2 regions of the Levilactobacillus suantsaii genome follow, and region 1 is predicted to be linked to the other one. Evidence: predicted binding sites of a transcription regulator. Region 1 holds the regulator's gene; the other holds the start of a gene.
What was found. Region 1 encodes LexA, which represses DNA repair genes until DNA is damaged. Its sites were predicted from a motif close to CNAACANNTGTTNG; they were not measured.

Region 1 (11,840 bases):
TCATGATCGGTGGGACTTCTTTGGAATCCTTTAACGCCGCTTTGAAGCCGGTCTTTGAAGGTATCGCCCAAAAGGACGGTTACTTATACACCGGTGCCGCTGGTTCTGGTCACTACCTGAAGATGGTCCACAATGGGATCGAATACGGGATGATGGAAGCCATCGGTGAAGGCTTCGACGTGCTCGAACACAGCCAATTTGACTATGACAACGAAGCCGTAGCCCGTCTTTGGAACGCTGGCTCCGTCGTTCGGTCATGGCTCATGGAATTGGCTGAAGAAGCCTTTGCTAAGGATGCCAAGTTAGACGAAATCCGCGGAACGATGCACAGTTCTGGTGAAGGTAAGTGGACGTTACAAGAATCCTTAGACCAACAAGTCCCAACGCCAGTCATCGCTCTTTCCTTGATGATGCGTTACCGGTCCATGGAAGACGATACCTTTACGGGTAAAGTGGTTTCTGCTTTACGTAATGGTTTCGGTGGCCATGCGGTCGACAAGGCCTAGTGCCCATTTAAATGAGATTATGATAAAACGCGTCGCCACGATTGTGGTCGACGCGTTTTTTGTGGTTACTCAAGGGTCTTGGCGTAAAGCAGGTCGGTCTGCGGGTCGCTACCCACGGTAAAGGTATGGGCGCCGACTTGGTGAAAGCCTAAGCGCTGATAGAACCCTTGAGCGTTGAAGTTGCGTTCCCACACGCCCAACCACAGCTTGGTCTTTTGCAAGCGGTGCGCTTGGTCTAAGGCCACTTGAAAGAGCCGCTTACCCAACCCCTGATGCTGAAAAGCGGATCGGAGATAGATACGTTCAATCTCTAAGGAATTCGGTCCCATGGCTTCTGTTTGGGCTGGACCGGTATTGAGCTTCAAGTAACCGACAACGGCATCATCCTGAGTCAACAAGAAGAATAGGGAGTGAGGATTAGCAAGTTCCTGGGTGAGTTGGGACGTTGAGTAAGCAGTGTCCAGAAACGCGGCCAAATCGGCGGCGGTGTTTTGAGCGCCAAAGGTCGCGGTAAAGGTGTCGCGACTGATGGTTTGTAGGGCAGGTAAATCGGCTAGGGTGCAATGAATCAGTTTGGTTGCCATGGGGTAAAACTCCTTTGTTAGTAATGACGGGGATGACCGTGTTTGACACCTTCCCAGTCCGTCACGACGTTCAAACGCGCACGGTGTAAGAGTTGCGCTAAGGTCTGCTGCTCAGCGGGCGTTAAGCCAGTAAGGGCGACCTGCGTCGAATGAGTGTTTTCGGCAATCAAACGCGGATAGATGTGCTGGGCCGCTGGGGTGGCGTAGAGCCGACGAATCTTACGGTTGGTGAGATCCGGTCGTTTAACGACCAAGCCTTGATCAACTAATTTTTGGACGGCCCGAATCACGGTGGAGCGGTCGACAAGAATCAATTTGCCTAGGTCTTCTTGAATGATGCCGGGGTGTTCGACGATGCGAATCACATAGAGGTACTGCCCCTTAGTCAGCTGGTATTGCTTGAATTCAACGTTACTGATCGAATCGAGTGCCCGAGCAATCATGCCAATTTCGCGGAGAACATCGGTCATGGAAATCATCACCTTTCAAAAAATCAACTAGGCGTAGTTTACCACAATAATGTTGTATTTACATCAAAAAGCGGCTAAAAAAACGACGTCCAAGTTGGACGTCGTGGTAGGTAACGAATCATGCAGCCCTGTTAGTTAGTCCGGGTCGCCCATGACCATCCAGAGGATCAGGTAGACCAAGATTCCGGGAAAGACCGGCATTAGGGCCAGTATTACGAAGATCACGCGGGCCAAAGTCGTGTTCCAATCGAAATAGCGGGCGAGTCCGCCCACGACACCGGCCAAATACCGGTTGCTAGCAGACCGGTGAATTTTTTTCATCAAAGGGACCCCCTTTCAAATGGGATTAGGATTGGAAATCTAACTTGTTGAAGAAGTCAACGTGAATATCGTCATCGGTAATCTCTAATTTAGTGATACTCCCGTTGGCGGTTGCGACTCCCGTATCGAGGTCGGGCGCGTAACGATCGATGATGGATCGAATCGTCATCCCGTGGGAGACCACCAGGACTTCGTCGCCGTCTTTAGAATTGGCCCGGAGCTTATCGAAACCGCGGTCTAACCGTTTCCAAAACATCGCGTTGTCTTCGGCTTCCCCGTATAGGTCGGCTTGGTGAATCAAATCCCGAGCCTTCTCCAGACCATACGTGCCCAATACGTCGGATTCTGACGTCAATTTGACTTGCGCACCAACGAACTGCCACATCTGGTTGAGATCGTTGCCTTCAAAATAGCCGTGGCATTGTTCGCGGAATTCGGGGTACTGGTACTGGACGATGTTCATATTAGCAGGATTTTGTCGGAGAGCGATATGGGCCGTTTCAATGGCGCGGCCAGAGTCACTGCTGTAAGCAGCGGTAAAAGGGATATTTTTGAGTTGTTCCCCGGCGCGCTTAGCATCAGCCCGTCCCTTAGCGGTGAGAGGGGAATCGATCCACCCCTGAACCTTATTGTAGTGGTTCAACATGGTTTGGCCGTGACGGACAAAATAAGCGGTAATTTTTTTCATAGTTGAGACTCCTCTTTATCGACATTAGGGTACACATTCAGTATAGCAACTCAGTTACTGGAACGCTAAGGTTTTGCTGGCATTGTGCGGACGTAAGACGTTTTACTAAAGGAAATGCGATTAATGGACGGCCGAAACATGGTATGGTGAAGCAAAGGAGATGGGTGGTATGGATTTAACAGCGTATCGGTATACTGGCCAACCAGGGTTAGATTTGGCACAGTGGTCGACACATGAGGTGGCCGCTAAAGCGGATGAGCAACGGGAAGGGGCGCTACCGGACTTGCAGAATTTGCAACGACGGCTGTTTGCCCAAAAGCAGACCGGGGTCGTCGTGATTCTACAGGGAATGGATACGGCCGGCAAGGATGGTTTGATCCGCCACGTTTTTAGTGGTTTGAATCCGTCGGGGACGCAGGTCGAAAGTTTCAAGCAACCGACCTCGGTCGACTTGCAACACGACTTTTTATGGCGGGTGAACCAAGCGTTACCCGAACGAGGAAAAATTGCCATCTTCAATCGTTCCCAGTACGAAGACGTCTTGATCAGTCGGGTGCACCCGGAAATTTTGGTCGGCCAACATTTACCAGGGATTACCCAAGCAGAAGACGTGACGGCTAAGTTCTTTAAGCGGCGTTACAAGGATCTACGCCATTATGAACAATACCTGCGCCATCAAGGAATTGTCACCTACAAGTTCTTTTTACACTTGTCGAAAAACGAGCAAACGAGCCGATTGGCCAAACGGTTGGCCTTACCGGAAAAAAACTGGAAGTTCGATCCGGCCGACCTGAAGGAACGGCGTTACTGGGATGATTACCAGACGGCTTATACCCAGATGTTGGCCCATACAGCCACGGAGAAGCAGCCCTGGTACATCATTCCGGCCGACGATAAGCCCACGGCCCGGTTATTAGTCGCGACGATTTTGGCTGACAATTTAGCAGAATTGAATCCCCAATATCCGCAGGTGACGTCGGCTCAACACCAAGCGTTGTTGGACGTACTAAAAAAGTTAGAAAAGGGTAAAGTCTAATACGGTTGTAATTAGCAAAAAGCGGTCTAACAGCATTAAATAACTTATTAGTTGTAACCTACAATTTTCGTACCTTGCCGAAACAGCATTGAAAATGGTAAAGTTGTTCTCAATGATTGCGTACGCAAGGAGGAAATGAACGAGATGTCCGAACTAAAAGTGGGAATTGATCGGGTAGGGTTTTACACCCCGCGGTTGTATTTAGAGATGACGGACTTAGCCCTTGCACGGGGAGAAGATCCGGCGAAGTATCACGTGGGTATCGGCCAAGATAAACAAGCGGTGATTCCACCGACCCAAGATGTCGTGACCATGGCAGCCAACGCGGCAACCCAGATTTTACGGCCAGAAGACCGTTCCCGGATTAAAATGGTACTGTTCGGGACAGAATCTGGCGTGGATAATTCGAAGGCCACGGCGGTCTATTTGGCGCACCTATTAAACCTAGCTGCGGATACGCGGGCCATTGAACTGAAACAGGCCTGCTATGGGGCCACCGCTGGTTTACAGCTAGCGGCCGATTACGTCCGGGCTCACCCGGACGCCTTAGTGCTTGTAATTGGGGCCGACATCGCCCGTTATGGTTTGCGGACGCCCGGTGAAGTGACTCAGGGTGGCGGTGCCGTGGCTATGTTGGTTAGCGCAGATCCGCAGATCATGGCGTTAGATGCGCAGAGTGCTTACCATACGGCCGACGTAATGGACTTTTGGCGGCCGTTGGATCGGACCGAAGCCCTGGTCGACGGCCGGTACTCCACTAACGTGTACTTAGACTTCTTTAAGCAGACCTGGACGGCGTATCAGCAGCAGACGGGGCGAACGATTGCGGATTTTGCGGCCCTGGCGTTTCATTTACCCTTTACTAAAATGGGACGGAAAGGCTTACGCCAAGTCCTCCCCGAAGCCAGTGCGGCGCACCAGCAAGAGTTGACGGCGGCCTTTGAGGCCAGTCAACTGGATAATCGCAATGTCGGTAACCTCTATACCGGGTCGTTATATCTAAGTCTCTTATCGTTGTGGCGCCATGGGGATTTACGTGCTGGTGATCGCATCGGCTGTTTCAGTTACGGCTCCGGTGCCGAAGGTGAATTTTATAGTGGCGTTCTTCAGCCTGACTACCAACGGGGCTTCGATGATGCCGCGCTGACGACGTTATTGGCTGACCGGCGTGCGGTGAGTGTGGCCGAATATGAGGAACTGTTCCAACAACAGTTACCGAACAATGGCCAGGACGTCCAATTGGCGGTGGGCGCTGACTCGGCTCCGTATTATTTGGCAGGACGACAACATCAACAGCGTCAATATCGGCACCGAATGGAAGCTTAGTGGGGCCGAACTCACTGACGAACCGCATAACGAATTTAATAAGAAATAACGGACATTTCAGAAAAAATAGTCGCTAAAAGTTAATTTTTTCGCTATAATAAAAAGCACTTAAGAGAAAACGAGGAGATTAATTGTGACCAACATTTATTTAGCAGGACCATTTTTTGATGACGAGCAACTCGAACGCATTGGCCGCGCCGAAAAGGCTTTGGCTGCTAACCCGAAGGTGGGCCGGGTCTTCAGTCCTCGGTTGAACGAATTACGGGACGTAACCATGGGGACGCCTGAATGGTGCGACCGGACCTTTAAGATGGATATCGATCAGATCGACCAGGCCGATGTTGTGGTGGCCTTGGCAGATTTTGTCGATGACCAGGTAGATTCTGGAACGGCCTTTGAAATCGGGTACGCTTTCCACAGCCAAACACCAATTGTCTTGCTTCACGAAAAGGACAATAACGTTAACTTGATGCTGGCCCAGGGGGCTCAGTCTTACCTGACACAAGCCGAAGACCTGGCAACTTATGACTTTGAAACGTTACCGGTCAGTCGGTATGAAGGTGAAGTTATTTAAGGTGTTAATTAAAAACAGAGCGTAAAAAGAGTCTGAGAAAATTTTCTCAGACTCTTTTGGTTGAACGATAGTTAGTGAACGTCGTCGCGGAACAGGCCAACGACTTTACCCAGGACGGTAACCTGGTTCAAGATGATGGGCGCCATAGTGTCGTTTTCCGGTTGGAGCCGGTAGTGGTCAGCTTCCTTAAAGAAACGCTTGCACGTGGCTTCATTTTCTTCGGTCATGGCAATGACAATATCGCCGTTGTCTGCGGTTTGCTGGCGACGAACGATGACTTGGTCACCATTCAAAATGCCGATGTTGATCATACTCTCGCCCCGGATAGTCAGCATGAAGAGCTGATCTTCGCTGTTTTCAAATTCTGGGGGAACCGGGAAATAGTCCGTGGCTTCCTGGACCGCTAGAATGGGGGTCCCAGCAGTGACGGTACCCAAAACAGGAATTTGCGTTTGTTGTTCGTGCACGCCTAATTCCTCGAGGCCCGCGGGGGTCACTTCGAGGGCCCGGGGTTTCGTGGGGTCTTTAATCAAGAAGCCCTTTTTTTCTAGGCGGGCGATGTGGCCATGGACCGTGGACGTTGACGACAGCGCCACGGCCTCGCCGATTTCACGAACGGTCGGTGGGTAACCCTTCTCGTTAACGCGTTCCCAGATAAACCGTAAGACGGCGATTTGTTTACTTTCAGAAGCTTTAGTCATTGTGTACCACCTCGTTCGTCAGTCATAGTTGAATTTACCCCAATTCTAGCATAGCTAGCGGTCATTTTCAAACAGATGTTCGGCTAAATCAGTTGAATTCTGAAAATAACCCTGATATGATAAGGGATGTTTTGAAACCTTAACTCAAATAACGTACTTTAAACGAAAGGAGCGTGGGTGTTTCATGGCAGAAGACGCGATGACGCCGTTGCTGGCGCGCATCAATGAATTGGCCCACAAAGCCAAGTCCACGGGACTGACCGCAGCGGAGAAATCCGAGCGTGCCGATTTACGGCAACAATACTTGAAGCTCTTTCGCCAAAGCTTCCGGAGTCAGGTTGAAATGATGCAGGTCTACGACAAGAACGGGAAGGAAGTTACTCCCGAAAAAGTTCGCCGCATTCAACGTGATAAGGGCTTACGGGACGATTAACTAACGAGAGTGGGTCTTTTTGGAGATTCACTCTTTTATTTTGTTCGCAGGTTGTGTAGAATTACATAGTGAATGCTTTTATAAGGGAGGGAAATGTCTTGTCAACTGGAATTTGGATTCTGATTGTGATCGTCGTCGGGCTTGCCGGTGCTTTAGCAGGTTTCTACGGGGCGCGCAAATACATGGAAAAATATTTAAGAGACAATCCGCCTATTAACGAAGACCAATTACGGGTCATGATGTTACAGATGGGACAGAAGCCGTCGCAACGGAAACTTCATCAGATGATGACCGCCATGCAACAGCAAGCTCGTAACAGCAATAAGAAGAAGTAAGCGGTCAACTTCCGACTCGTCGCCAGCACTTTTGGGCGATGAGTTTTTTAATGGCCTTTTTACGGGTGTTGGCTAGACTTATGAGAGCCATCATCATATAATTTTAATTGAATTCTAATCTTAGGAGGGATGCCGCTTGACAATCTTTAAAAAACTAATGTGGTATTTTCGGCTAGAATGGCGGCGCTATACGATTGGAGTCCTCGGCCTGCTCTTAACAGCCATTATTGCCATCATTCCTCCCCGCATCATCGGGAACATGGTCGATAGTATTCACGGCCGTACCATGACGGGGTCGTTGCTGGCCGTAGACTTACTCCTAGTTGCAGGGGCAGCGTTAGCCCAGTATGGCAGTCGGTACATGTGGCGAACGGCCATCTGGGGCGGGGCGGCTCGGTTGGAACAACTTTTACGGGACCGGCTCTTTCAGCACTTTATGCGCATGGACCGGACCTTTTATCAACGTTACCGCACCGGAGATTTGATGGCTCACGCCACTAACGACTTGGAAGCCGTCCAACGGGTCGCCGGTGGGGGGATCTTGCAGTTTGCTGATGCCATCATTACCGGTGGCACCAAGTTGATCGCTATGATGGCCTTGATCAATTGGCGTTTGACGTTATTGGCCGTGGTACCATTCCCGTTCCTGGCGATTGTCTCCTGGATTTTGGGGCAAAAGATTCACCGGGCGTTTGGCCAATCCCAGGCGGCTTTTTCGCGCTTGAATAATAAGGCACAGGAAAGTATCAGTGGTATCAAGGGCATTAAGGCTTTGGGCCAGGACCAGGCCGATGTCGATGACTATAATCAACAGATCGCTCGGACCATCGACATCAACCGGCACGTGAACCGACTCGATTCGTTGTTCGACCCGGCCATCACGCTGATTATTTCCATTTCTTACGTGGCGACCATCGTCTTAGGGGGCCTCTTTGTGCTGCACGGCACCATTACGATTGGAAATTTGGTTTCTTTCATTAGCTACCTGGCGATGATGGTGTGGCCAATGTTTGCGGTTGGGATGCTCTTCAATACTATGGAACGGGGCAATGCCAGTTATGATCGGGTCATGGAACTTCTGGACCAAAAGAGTCAGATTATCGACCGGACGGACGGGATTGCCACCCGACCACGGGGGGCACTGAATTATCACGTGGCGACCTTTAATTACCCCAACGACACGCAGACCAGTTTGCATCAGATCGATTTTGACCTGGCGGCGGGGCACACATTGGGTCTCGTTGGGCGGGTCGGTTCCGGAAAATCAACCATTATGAAGCTGATTTTACGGGAATTTGACCAGTACACCGGTGAAATTAAATTCGGTGGCCATCCAATCAAAGATTACGCACTCGACAGCTACCTACCGGCTATCGGGTACGTGCCGCAGGAAAGTTTTTTATTTTCCGATACGGTCTTTGAAAATATTCGCTTCGCCAAGGCTAACGCCACTCAAGCCGAAGTCGTGGCGGCGGCTCAAAAGAGTGATTTGGCCCATCAAATCGACCAATTACCGGAGGGGTATGATACCCAGGTCGGTGAAGAGGGTATCTCTCTGTCTGGAGGGCAACGACAGCGGTTGGCGATTGCCCGGGCCTTATTGATCAATCCGGAACTTCTGATTTTAGACGATGCCTTATCCGCCGTCGATGCGGAGACCGAGACCAAAATCTTGGCCAACTTACGCGCCGAACGAGCCGATAAAACCACGATCATTTCGGCGCACCGGTTGAGTTCAGTGATGAACGCTGATGAAATCATCGTGTTAGACCACGGTCACATTGTTGAACGGGGGACCCACGATGACTTGATGGCGGCTCAGGGCTGGTACGCCGAGATGTTTACGGAACAACAACTAGAAACACGGGTGAAAGGAGGAACGTCCAATGGCCGTTAAAGCGCATGAATCTGCGTGGGCTCACAGTATGACCACCAAGGAGCAACTGACCGTGATCGGTCGCTTGCTGAAATTTGCCGCCCCGTATAAGTGGTTCTTTATCGGGTCGGTGATTTTATCGGCCATTATCAGTGGTATCAACGTCCTCTTACCCTGGTTACTGCAAACCTACATGGACCGTTATTTGCGTAACGGCTCCGCAACGCTAGCCATTATGTGGCTGTTTGCCGGACTCTATTTCTTGGGGATGGTGATGCGAGCCGTGACCCAGTTTTGGCAAAATTACACGAGTACCATGGGTGCCGAGTACATGCTTGAAAGTGTCCGGCGCAAGATGTTTGCCGATTTGCACGGCAAGGGGATGCGCTACTTTGACCAAACTCCAGGGGGCTCCATTCTATCGCGGTTAATGAACGATACCATGACCTTTTCCAATTTCTGGGCGTTACTGAACACGTTGATTTTAGCGATTTTTGCCGTGATTTCATCGTTTGCCGCGATGGCGGCGACCGATTGGACCGTGGCCTTGGCGACGTTAATCTTAATCCCGTTTCTATTTTGGGTGATTTGGTACTATCAACGCTTCAGTTCTCGAGTCTACCGCCGCATGCGGGAACGCTTGAGTGAGCTGAATACGAAGCTCAGTGAAGCCATTACCGGGATTACCGTGATTCAAGAATTTCGCCAGGAACACCGGATGTCGAAGGGCTTTGAAAAGACCAATCGCGCCTACTACGGGACGCGACGGGCCATGATTCGGACCAATTCGCTCCTCTTGAGCCCCATGATTAATCTGTTTTACGCGTTAGGTACGGTCGTCGTTTTGGGCCTCTTTGGCCTCCGCGGGATGCACCAAATTGTAGCTGCCGGGGTCGTCTACGCGTTCATCACTTACCTGAACAACTTTTATAGTCCGATGAGTCAAATGATGGATAGTTTGAGTGATTTTCAAAACGGGATGGTCGCTGGTTCCCGGGTCATGCGGATCCTCGATGACCGGACCCTGGCACCAGCACAAAATCCCAACGCGGACACCAACGCGAAGATTACGCGCGGTAAAGTTGAATTTCGGCACGTGACCTTCGCTTACGACCAGGACCATCCGGTGTTAAAAGACGTGTCGTTCGTGGTGGAACCCGGCCAGACAGTGGCCCTCGTGGGTGAAACTGGGTCGGGAAAGACCTCGACCATTAACGTACTGATGCGCTTCTACGAGTTTCAAGGCGGGCAAGTACTCATTGATGACCGGGACATCCGGGATTACCCAGCGGCTGAATTGCGGGCCAAGATGGGCTTAGTGTTGCAGGAGCCACAACTATTTTACGGGGATATCCAGAGTAATATCCGGATGTTTAACCCGCAGATTACGGATAGCCAGGTGGAACAGGCCGCCAAGTTCGTCCAAGCCGATGACTTTATTGAGCGCCTGCCGCAGAAGTACGCCACGCCCGTGCTGGAACGGGGGACCGAATACTCGGCGGGACAGCGACAGCTGATTACCTTTGCTCGAACTGTGGTCACCGACCCTAAAATTTTGATTTTGGATGAGGCGACGGCAAACGTAGATACGGAGACCGAGACCATGATTCAGACCGGTTTGAGTCGTATCCAGGAAAACCGAACGACCGTCGCCATCGCACACCGCTTGTCCACCATCCAAAACGCAGATTTGATCCTGGTCTTACATCAGGGCTGCATCGTGGAGCGGGGGACCAACGCGAGTCTGATGCAGCAACACGGCTACTACTACGACATGATTCAATTACAAAACGCCGCGCATCAGTAATGGTGATGACAAAAAAACGACCGGAAGATTCTCCGGTCGTTTTTGATTACTCTTGCTTGTGTTTTTTGCCCGTTACATCGACGTAGTGGAAGTTTGGGTTGATTTCCTGGTCGAGTTGGTCAAAGGCTTGCTGCATTTGTTGCTCGATCTGCGCTTGCCCCGCCTCGTCTAACTTTAACTTGCGATCGATGGTAATGGGTTTACCGTAAGCGATGGTGACGCGGTGCCGGGAAAATAATTGCTTAAACGTTAACGGTCCCTGATAAACGGTTGGGATCAATGGCACCTTCGCCATCTTGGCGATGACGGCGGCCCCGCCTTTAAGTTCGGCAGAATGCCGACTACCAGACGGGAAAATGATGAGCGACAGGTCGCCCTGACGCAGAGTCCGGACCGGCGTTTTAATCACCGATGGTCCCGGATTATCACGATTTACCGGAAAAGCATTGGCATGACGCAAAATCCATCGTAAAATTGGATTTTGGAATAACTCTTCCTTCGCCATGAAGCTAAATTTCCGGGGACTGGCGCCCAGTGCAAAGTAGACGGGGTCAAACCAGGTTCGGTGTGGCCCCACCAGGATATAGGGCCCAGTTGGTAAGTCTTCACGGTGTAGGTAGGTTGCGCGGCCGTTAACAATCGCTAGTAAGACGCGAACCAGACCGCGTAAAAACGAATAGAACATGTATGACGCACTCCTCTCGCAACGCGACTCTATTTATCTAGTATGCAAAAAAAGGAGCGCCGTTGCAAGTGATCTCGCATGTTTTGAAAGGATGAGGGGTTTAAATGACAGCACCAAATTTACGTCCGGGTGAACGCGTCGACCAGTTGTATAGTCAGGACATTCAAATTATTCAAAGTCCCGACGTGTTTGCATTCTCACTGGACGCCGTGCTCCTCGCGGACTTTGCCCGGCTTCCCTTAAAAACCAGTAGTCACACGGTGGATCTGTGTGCCGGCAACGGGGCCGTGGGGTTATTTATGAGTCATAAAACGAAGGGGACCATTAGCGAGGTGGAACTTCAGCCGCGATTAGCCGATATGGCTAATCGCAGTGTAGCGCTGAACGGCTTAACGGCACGGATGCCAGTCTACCAGGGTGATTTGGCCGATGTGACACAGTGGATCCCCAAAGATTCAACGGACGTGGTGACTTGTAACCCGCCGTACTTCGCGGATT
Region 2 (7,055 bases), 160 kb from region 1:
CGAGGGCTTGGGCCCCGCGTTTGAGCTTACTGGTTAGGTCACCGTGTTGCCAGGTGTACCGGCGAATCCATTCCCGAAAGGCCGCCTGCTCACTGAAGGTTTCGGCCAAGATTTCGTGGACTCCGGCCCAAACTGCCGGGAGATTGGGTAAATCCTTGTCCGCCGCGATAAACGTTGCCGCTTTCGTGTCGAGGTCCCCAGCAGGAAACGTCAATAACCACTGGGCTAGTGGCGTTAATCCGGCTTAACGGGCGACCGTGGCCTTGGTCCGCCGCTTTTGTTTGTACGGCAGGTAAAGGTCCTCGACCTGTTGCAGGACGGTTGCCTGAGCCAATTGCTGCTTGAGGGGTGCCGTTAATTTTCCCTGTTCTTGGATGAGCTTCAGGACATCCTGGCGCCGCTGGTTCAATTTTTGCAGCCGGTGGGCCTCGTCTTCGATTTCACGAATCGCCACTTCGTCGAGGGTCCCGGTCCGCTCCTTGCGGTAACGGGCAATAAAGGGAACTGTGTTGCCCTCATCTAATAGCGTCAGTACCGCTTGAATCTGTTGGACGCGGTAGTGACTAAGTTGTTGATGAACGGACCTGGCTAGTTTTACGAGGCCAGTTGATGCTGAGTTGAGTACCATGTCATTCCTCCGTTAAGTCAAAATTAAATTCAATTTTATCTGTCATTTTAGTCGTCAACGCTAAAGATAAACGCAGGTAGGCCATATTCATTAATTATAGCATGGGTCGGTCGGATTAAGACGATACCCATAGTGCATCCCCAAACCAGAGTCGTACAAACCAGGGTTATTTAATTATCGATGATTTGCTGTACCACGTTTGTCAGCTTAACCATGGCTGGCGTTAATTTTAACGGCGCCATGATACCGTAAGGAATGCTGACGGGGAGATTTAACGGCCGCGTGACTGTCCCGGGTAAAATTGCCGGCCAACAATCGAGGGTCAATAAAGGCTGATTCGGTAAAATATCCCGATTAAACGTCTCAATCGTATAGTGGGCATCGGCCGCCATAGCCGTAAATTTGATCTGGGCTTGGGCCAAATAGTCGTAAACCTGATCAATCGCATTTGATTCATATTGGGGAATTAAGGCCAACTTAGTTCCGACCAAATCATCCGGCTGAATCACGGCCTGACGAGCCAAAGCATCGGTCTGGCACATAGTCAAGGTCAGCTTAGCCGTTGCCAGTTGGTAAAAATGAATATGCGAGGGTGTTTGCTGAAAGCCTGAAGGACCAACTAACAGATCAACCTGTTCACCTAAGTGCTGATACAGCATCGGAAATCCCATGTTCAGGGTCTCCAACGGAATGAATTGAAACCGATAATCTGGTAGCTGACGACTAACTTCGGCCCACAAGGCAGATTGACGACTAGCCGGATTCAACGTGGACGTTCCAATCCGAATCACTTTAGCTTGACTTCCCGTATAATGCTGAACCTGTTTCAGGAGACTTTCACTGTGATTAATCAAGGCGGGCGCCTGTTGATGGAGTAATTTTCCCGCTGCCGTTAGTTGCACACCCTGGGCGGTCCTTAAAAACAGAGTCACCCCAATCTGCTTTTCTAGCTCTTCAATCCGTCGTTTGACGGCCGGGGGCGTTAAATAACCGTGAGCAGCAGCTTGCGTAAAACTCCCATTAGTCACGACCAATTCAAAAATCGCCAAACTCATCATATCTAACATTGCCATTCCTCCATTAACCATCCCTTAATTCGCCTTAACAAAAGCTTTCTTCCCAACCGATTTCACTGGTTTTAAACTAAGACTACTTATTAGTTAAGAAAGCTGGCGTTTAAACGATGCGTTTGAAACACTTTGATTTTATCATGTTAATTTTCCTGCTGGCCTATTTCATTATTCTGGTAGACACATCCCTCGTCTTTACCTGCTCCAACGAAATCGGCCGTTCTTTTGCGATGACGACGAATCAAGCGACCTGGATCAGCAATGCTTACGGCCTCACCTTTGGCAGCCTCCTCCTTCTGGGTGGACGCTTAGGTGACTTATGGGGCCGAAAGCCAATTTTTATCACGGGGCTCCTGATTTTCGGAATCAGTTCACTGACCGTGGGCTTAGCAACCAGTATGTTCATGCTCATTTTAGCCCGCGCTGTCCAGGGAGTTGGGGCCGCCATCATTGCGCCCGCCACCTTAGCTATTATTATGGATAATTATCAAGGTTCTCAACGGGACCACGCAATTGCCGTTTATGGGGCAATGTCTGGCATTGGGGTTAGTCTCGGCCTCATTATCGGCGCGGGCATCACAACTTTATGGTCATGGCGTGCTGGCTTTTTTATTAATTTACCCATCACCCTAGGCTTAATTTGGTTAACCCAGCGTTATCTGCCAGCGTCAAGTCGGCAACGACGCACCCTCGATTGGTCGGGAGTTGCCCTTTCGTTTTTAGGTATTGTGGGCCTGATTAACGGAATTAACGGCTATGGCAATCGGCTACTTTCCCTACTGATTGGTCTGCTACTGCTGGGAGGCTTTGCCCATCACGAAATAAGTAGCCCCCAAACATTAATTCCAGTGGCTATTTTAAATAATGCCTCCCGTACTCAAGCCTATTTGATTCGATTCGTTTATTCGGCGGCAATTACTAGCTTCTGGTTTTTCACTCCCCGGATTCTCCAAACGTTATACCACCTGAATCCAATTTTAGTTGGAGCCTCATTTTTGCCCATGACGTTGGTTAATTTCTGGTCTGCTCACCAGGTGGATCATTTAACCTGTCGGTATGGTAATCGTCAACCACTTTTATGGGGACTGATGATTGGCTTGATTGGTTTCCTGGGCTTACTAGGCATTCATCCCGGTGGAAACTATTGGGTAACCGTTGCCCTCCCGATGGTTCTGATTGGCTACGGCCAAGGCTGGATTTTAAGTCCCGTGACCACCTTAGCCGTAACCGGATTATCGCCCTCAGCAGCCGGTATCGGTTCCGGTCTAATTAACATCATGTTGCAACTTGGTGGCGTTACGGGACTAGCAACGCTTGCAACGTTATTTTCACACAACGGGTTACTTTCAGCTTACCATTTTGAATCACTGGGGATGGCACTACTCGTCTTAATTGGTCTGGGTATTACGCTGAACCTGGTTCGAGTAGCTGCACACCAACGACTAGTCTATAAAAAGTCGAATTAAAGTATGGGCAAAGTCACACTCGTTAAGTATAGCATGGGCTAGAATCATTTTAACGCTGATAAGGACACCATTGATGAGTCTAAAATGGCTAAATTAGTTCCTGTTTAATTTAAACAAGACATTTTACCCCCAGTTAAACAGTCGTCTTCTCCCGGCAAATATGCTAAGCTAAAGTCAAGAACGTCTGTTTGGAGGCCCTGTTTATGGAAAAGCAACACTATTTAAAACTCATCGACGAAGAACTCGCCCAAGCGCCCTGGTTCGTCCAGGAATACTATCAGGCTAAATCGACGATTCCCCTGTCCCCGGCGACGTTGTATCAGTACCTGACCGAATTTCGGCGCTTCTTTAACTGGTTGATTAGCGAGGGCCTCACCACGGCGACGCAGCCGACCGAGATTTCCCTCGACCTATTGGCCCATTTGAAAAAGGAAACGGTGGAACTCTACAAGTCCGCCCTATTGAACCAAACAAAACTGACCGGTGCGCGGGGCAGTCGGTCTCACCCCACTATCAACCGCTCGTTGAACGCGTTATCTTCGCTCTTCAAGTATCTGACCGAAGACACTGAAGATGAGCACGGTGAAGCCTACTTTGACCGTAACGTGATGCATAAGATTGCGCTGGTACGGACAAATGAAACTTATGCCACCCGGGCGGCGAACCTCAAGACCAAGTTGATGCTGGGCAATACGGATCACGACTACCTCGACTTCATCGATCATAAGTACGAACAAGGCCTGACACCGGCCCAACGGCGGTATTTTAAACGCGATAAGCGCCGGGACCTCGCCATCAACGCCCTCTTACTCGGCAGTGGCCTGCGGGTATCCGAAGCGGCCAACGCGGATTTGCGCCAATTGAACTTAAAGACCGCTACGATTGGGGTCGTGCGCAAAGGGGGCCAACGCGATACCGTGCCGATTGCCCCCTGGACCATGCCCTATATTCAGGCTTACGTTGAGCAACGTCCCACACTTTATCACGCAACGGCCAGTGACCGGGCCTTGTTTTTGACCATTTATCGCGGCCAGGCCTCCCGGATGCAGGCTAATTCCATCGAAAAAATGGTCGCCAAGTATTCGAGTGCCTTCAAAGTCCGCATCACGCCCCATAAGTTGCGGCATACTTTGGCTTCAAAATTGTATCTGGCAACGAAGAATGAGCAATTAGTCGCCACCCAGCTGGGGCAAAACTCGACAACTGCAACGGGTTTATACACGCACATGATTGATGACGAACAACGTAAGGGATTGAAGAAACTTTAGGCGATACAGCGTTGTCTTCAGAAAAAACAAACACCGCCCCTGCTGAAATTTACGCAAATTCAGCAGGGGCGGTGTTTTCAGAAATAAGTTCACCTGATTTGTCCAAAATAAATTTAACTGAGCCTCAGTAACAACTCGCTTATGCCTCCATTAAGGATTGGATGAGGGTTTTAACCGGTAATACCTTTTTAAGCGTATCGACACCAGTATTCACACTCACGATACCCGTTTGAAAATCCCCTTGAAGCATCCCCGGACGTACGCCCCCATTAACGCTGATTTGATGATCCAAATCGTTGTCTTTGGGCGTAGCCAGTTGGACTTGAGCATATTTTTTCGCTGGCCGTGTGTCCAGCGAACGTTGCGTGGGAGATACCCGAAAAAGGTTGTGGTGCGTTGCCGTCGCAACCATTTTTTTAGCCACGGGACTCATCGGCGACTCGGTCGTCATTAAGAAACGACTCCCAATGTAAACGCCCCGTGCACCCAAAGCAAGGGCCGCTTTAACACCGCGGCGATCATTGATGCCACCAGCAGCTAATACGGGGATGTTGACGGCATCGACCATGGTTGGAACAACGGTGAACGTTCCAAAATCTTGTTTCGGTAATACCCCGCCTTCGTCTGAGCCGGTGGCGACCGCGATATCTGCCCCGTAACGTTCCCCTAACTGCATTTGCGCAACTGTTGGTGTTAAGGGCCGAAAGATGATGATTCCCTGATGCGCTTTGATGAGTTGAAATAATTCTTGGTGGGCTGTACCGACTACAACGAAATATTTCACGCCCTCGGCAAAAGCGACCTTGAGGATTTCACGCGTATAAGTAGTATCGGCCAAGCTTTTACCGTCGTTTGGCGTTAAAATATTTAAGCCAAATGATTTTGAAGTGAGATTTTGGACCTGCTTGATTTCTGCCCGCATGCGTTCAGCCACTTCATGCGGGTCTCTGGCATTCGTTTGCTGACCAGCGTTAGGGCCCAGGACACCTAAACCACCGGCATCGCTAACCGCAGCAACAAATTTAGCATTGGTCAACCAAGACATTGGAGCTTGAATCAACGGGTACGTTGTTTGTAAGATTTTCGTAATGGGGTTCATTTAGGTTCCTCCTTAGATTTATATATCGCTAAATATGAATATATTAGATGAAAAAATAAATGCCATCTGGCATTTATTTAGTCGTGTTTACTTAAAAATGGCTAGTTTTTGGAGTTCATTATGCAAATTAATGGCGTCCCACGGCATGTGTTCAGCAATCGATAGCCCAACTAGCTCGGCGTGGGCACTCACATCTTGGAGCACCCGGCTAACCGTTGCCAACTTCATCGACCCAATAGCTGCGCCAAATTTTTGTCGGTCTAACCCGGGCTCTGCCGGTAAAACAGACCGAAAATCGTCCGGGTCTAAGACGTCTAGGTCTAAGTGAAGGGCCACGTGCTTGATGCCGGCTGCCGTAAACCAGGCTAAGAGGCGATCACTAGTCGTTGCCAAGTCTGCGGGCGTGAGTACTGCCATCTGTAAATCAGAAACTAGATGGTCCATTGGGCGTAACGCTTGCGTTTGTAACCCGGCAAACAAGACTTGTTTAGGGGTAAATGGGTGTCGGACCTGCTGGTTAAATTTGGCCGCCCCTTTTTGCATCAAATTAGCTACGACCATTTCGTGAATATGGTGCGAAGTGTCCGGATCAGAGGCATCGGGATGCGCATCTAACCAGATGATACCCAAATCATCGGGATATTTGCCGTGCAGGTAATCAAAGGGCGCTTCCGAAATTGAACAATCGCCCCCGAGGGTGATGACTCGCTGGGGTTGTTTGATCCGTAACGTGTCAGCGGTCGTTTGCATTTGTCGTAACAGGCTTGTTTCACCGTCGATACGGTCATTATCGGTAACTGCCGTTTGATCGACCGGGATGTGCAAGGTTTCCGTTTGAGAACTTTCGGGTACCAAGGCCTCCAGAATTTTAGCTCCCATTTGATAATTAGCGTTCATCCCGCCCGGCCATTGTGGCAACACCAGACGCAAATTCTCCGTCATACTAAAGCCTCCATTTATATTTATAAATCGAAAATTAACGATACTTAAGTGGAAATAAAAAGGAATTTCTTACAATTCCTCTGCCACGTACTGTGCTAACTCATGAATATGCTTGTCGTTCCGTCGGTAGTAGGTCCACTTCCCGTGCCGTTCCGAAATCAACAACCCACAGTTTTGCAAATCACTTAAGTATTTAGAAACAGTTGATTGGGCCAAACCGGCACGTTTAACGATGTCGGTCACACAAATTCCTCCCTTTTCCCGCATCATGAACCGTACAGTTTCACACGATACCGAAGTAATCTCCTTTTCTGGATTCTTGAGCCATTGTAGAATATCGAGCCGAGTCTGGTTAGATAGGACCGAAAACAACTTTGTATTAATTTCCATAGTTCTATTATATTCATAATTTACGATATGTAAATAGAATTATGGGAAAAATATAAAATTTATTGTCATGCGAAGCCGCTTATTTTTGACCATTGATAAGTCTGCAGTTGAGCAATCATTGTACACGCACATGATTGATGACGAACAACGTAAGGGATTGAAGAAACTCTAAACTATCAAACTAAATTAAAA

Region 2: a site for LexA is predicted at 3,342-3,355, ahead of xerS (tyrosine recombinase XerS). Genes of this name have one in related genera too.

What each region holds. Positions count from the first base shown of each region.
Region 1 covers NZ_CP059603.1:1,831,976-1,843,815, forward strand. Annotated here, with positions in the region: gene gnd (phosphogluconate dehydrogenase (NAD(+)-dependent, decarboxylating)) at 1-506, shown strand, start outside; gene H3M12_RS08485 (GNAT family N-acetyltransferase) at 572-1,090, opposite strand; gene H3M12_RS08490 (MarR family winged helix-turn-helix transcriptional regulator) at 1,108-1,560, opposite strand; gene H3M12_RS08495 (PspC domain-containing protein) at 1,696-1,881, opposite strand; gene H3M12_RS08500 (histidine phosphatase family protein) at 1,907-2,569, opposite strand; gene H3M12_RS08505 (PPK2 family polyphosphate kinase) at 2,739-3,605, shown strand; gene H3M12_RS08510 (hydroxymethylglutaryl-CoA synthase) at 3,750-4,931, shown strand; gene H3M12_RS08515 (nucleoside 2-deoxyribosyltransferase) at 5,065-5,505, shown strand; gene lexA (transcriptional repressor LexA) at 5,577-6,206, opposite strand; gene H3M12_RS08525 (DUF896 domain-containing protein) at 6,391-6,639, shown strand; gene H3M12_RS08530 (YneF family protein) at 6,738-6,974, shown strand; gene H3M12_RS08535 (ABC transporter ATP-binding protein) at 7,111-8,871, shown strand; gene H3M12_RS08540 (ABC transporter ATP-binding protein) at 8,861-10,657, shown strand; gene H3M12_RS08545 (lysophospholipid acyltransferase family protein) at 10,704-11,342, opposite strand; gene H3M12_RS08550 (tRNA1(Val) (adenine(37)-N6)-methyltransferase) at 11,447-11,840, shown strand, end outside.
Region 2 covers NZ_CP059603.1:1,995,703-2,002,757, forward strand. Annotated here, with positions in the region: partial or broken gene H3M12_RS09240 (Tex family protein) at 1-628, opposite strand, end outside; gene H3M12_RS09245 (LysR family transcriptional regulator) at 799-1,695, opposite strand; gene H3M12_RS09250 (MFS transporter) at 1,839-3,164, shown strand; gene xerS (tyrosine recombinase XerS) at 3,368-4,432, shown strand; gene H3M12_RS09260 (nitronate monooxygenase) at 4,572-5,531, opposite strand; gene H3M12_RS09265 (arginase family protein) at 5,619-6,473, opposite strand; gene H3M12_RS09270 (ArsR/SmtB family transcription factor) at 6,543-6,863, opposite strand.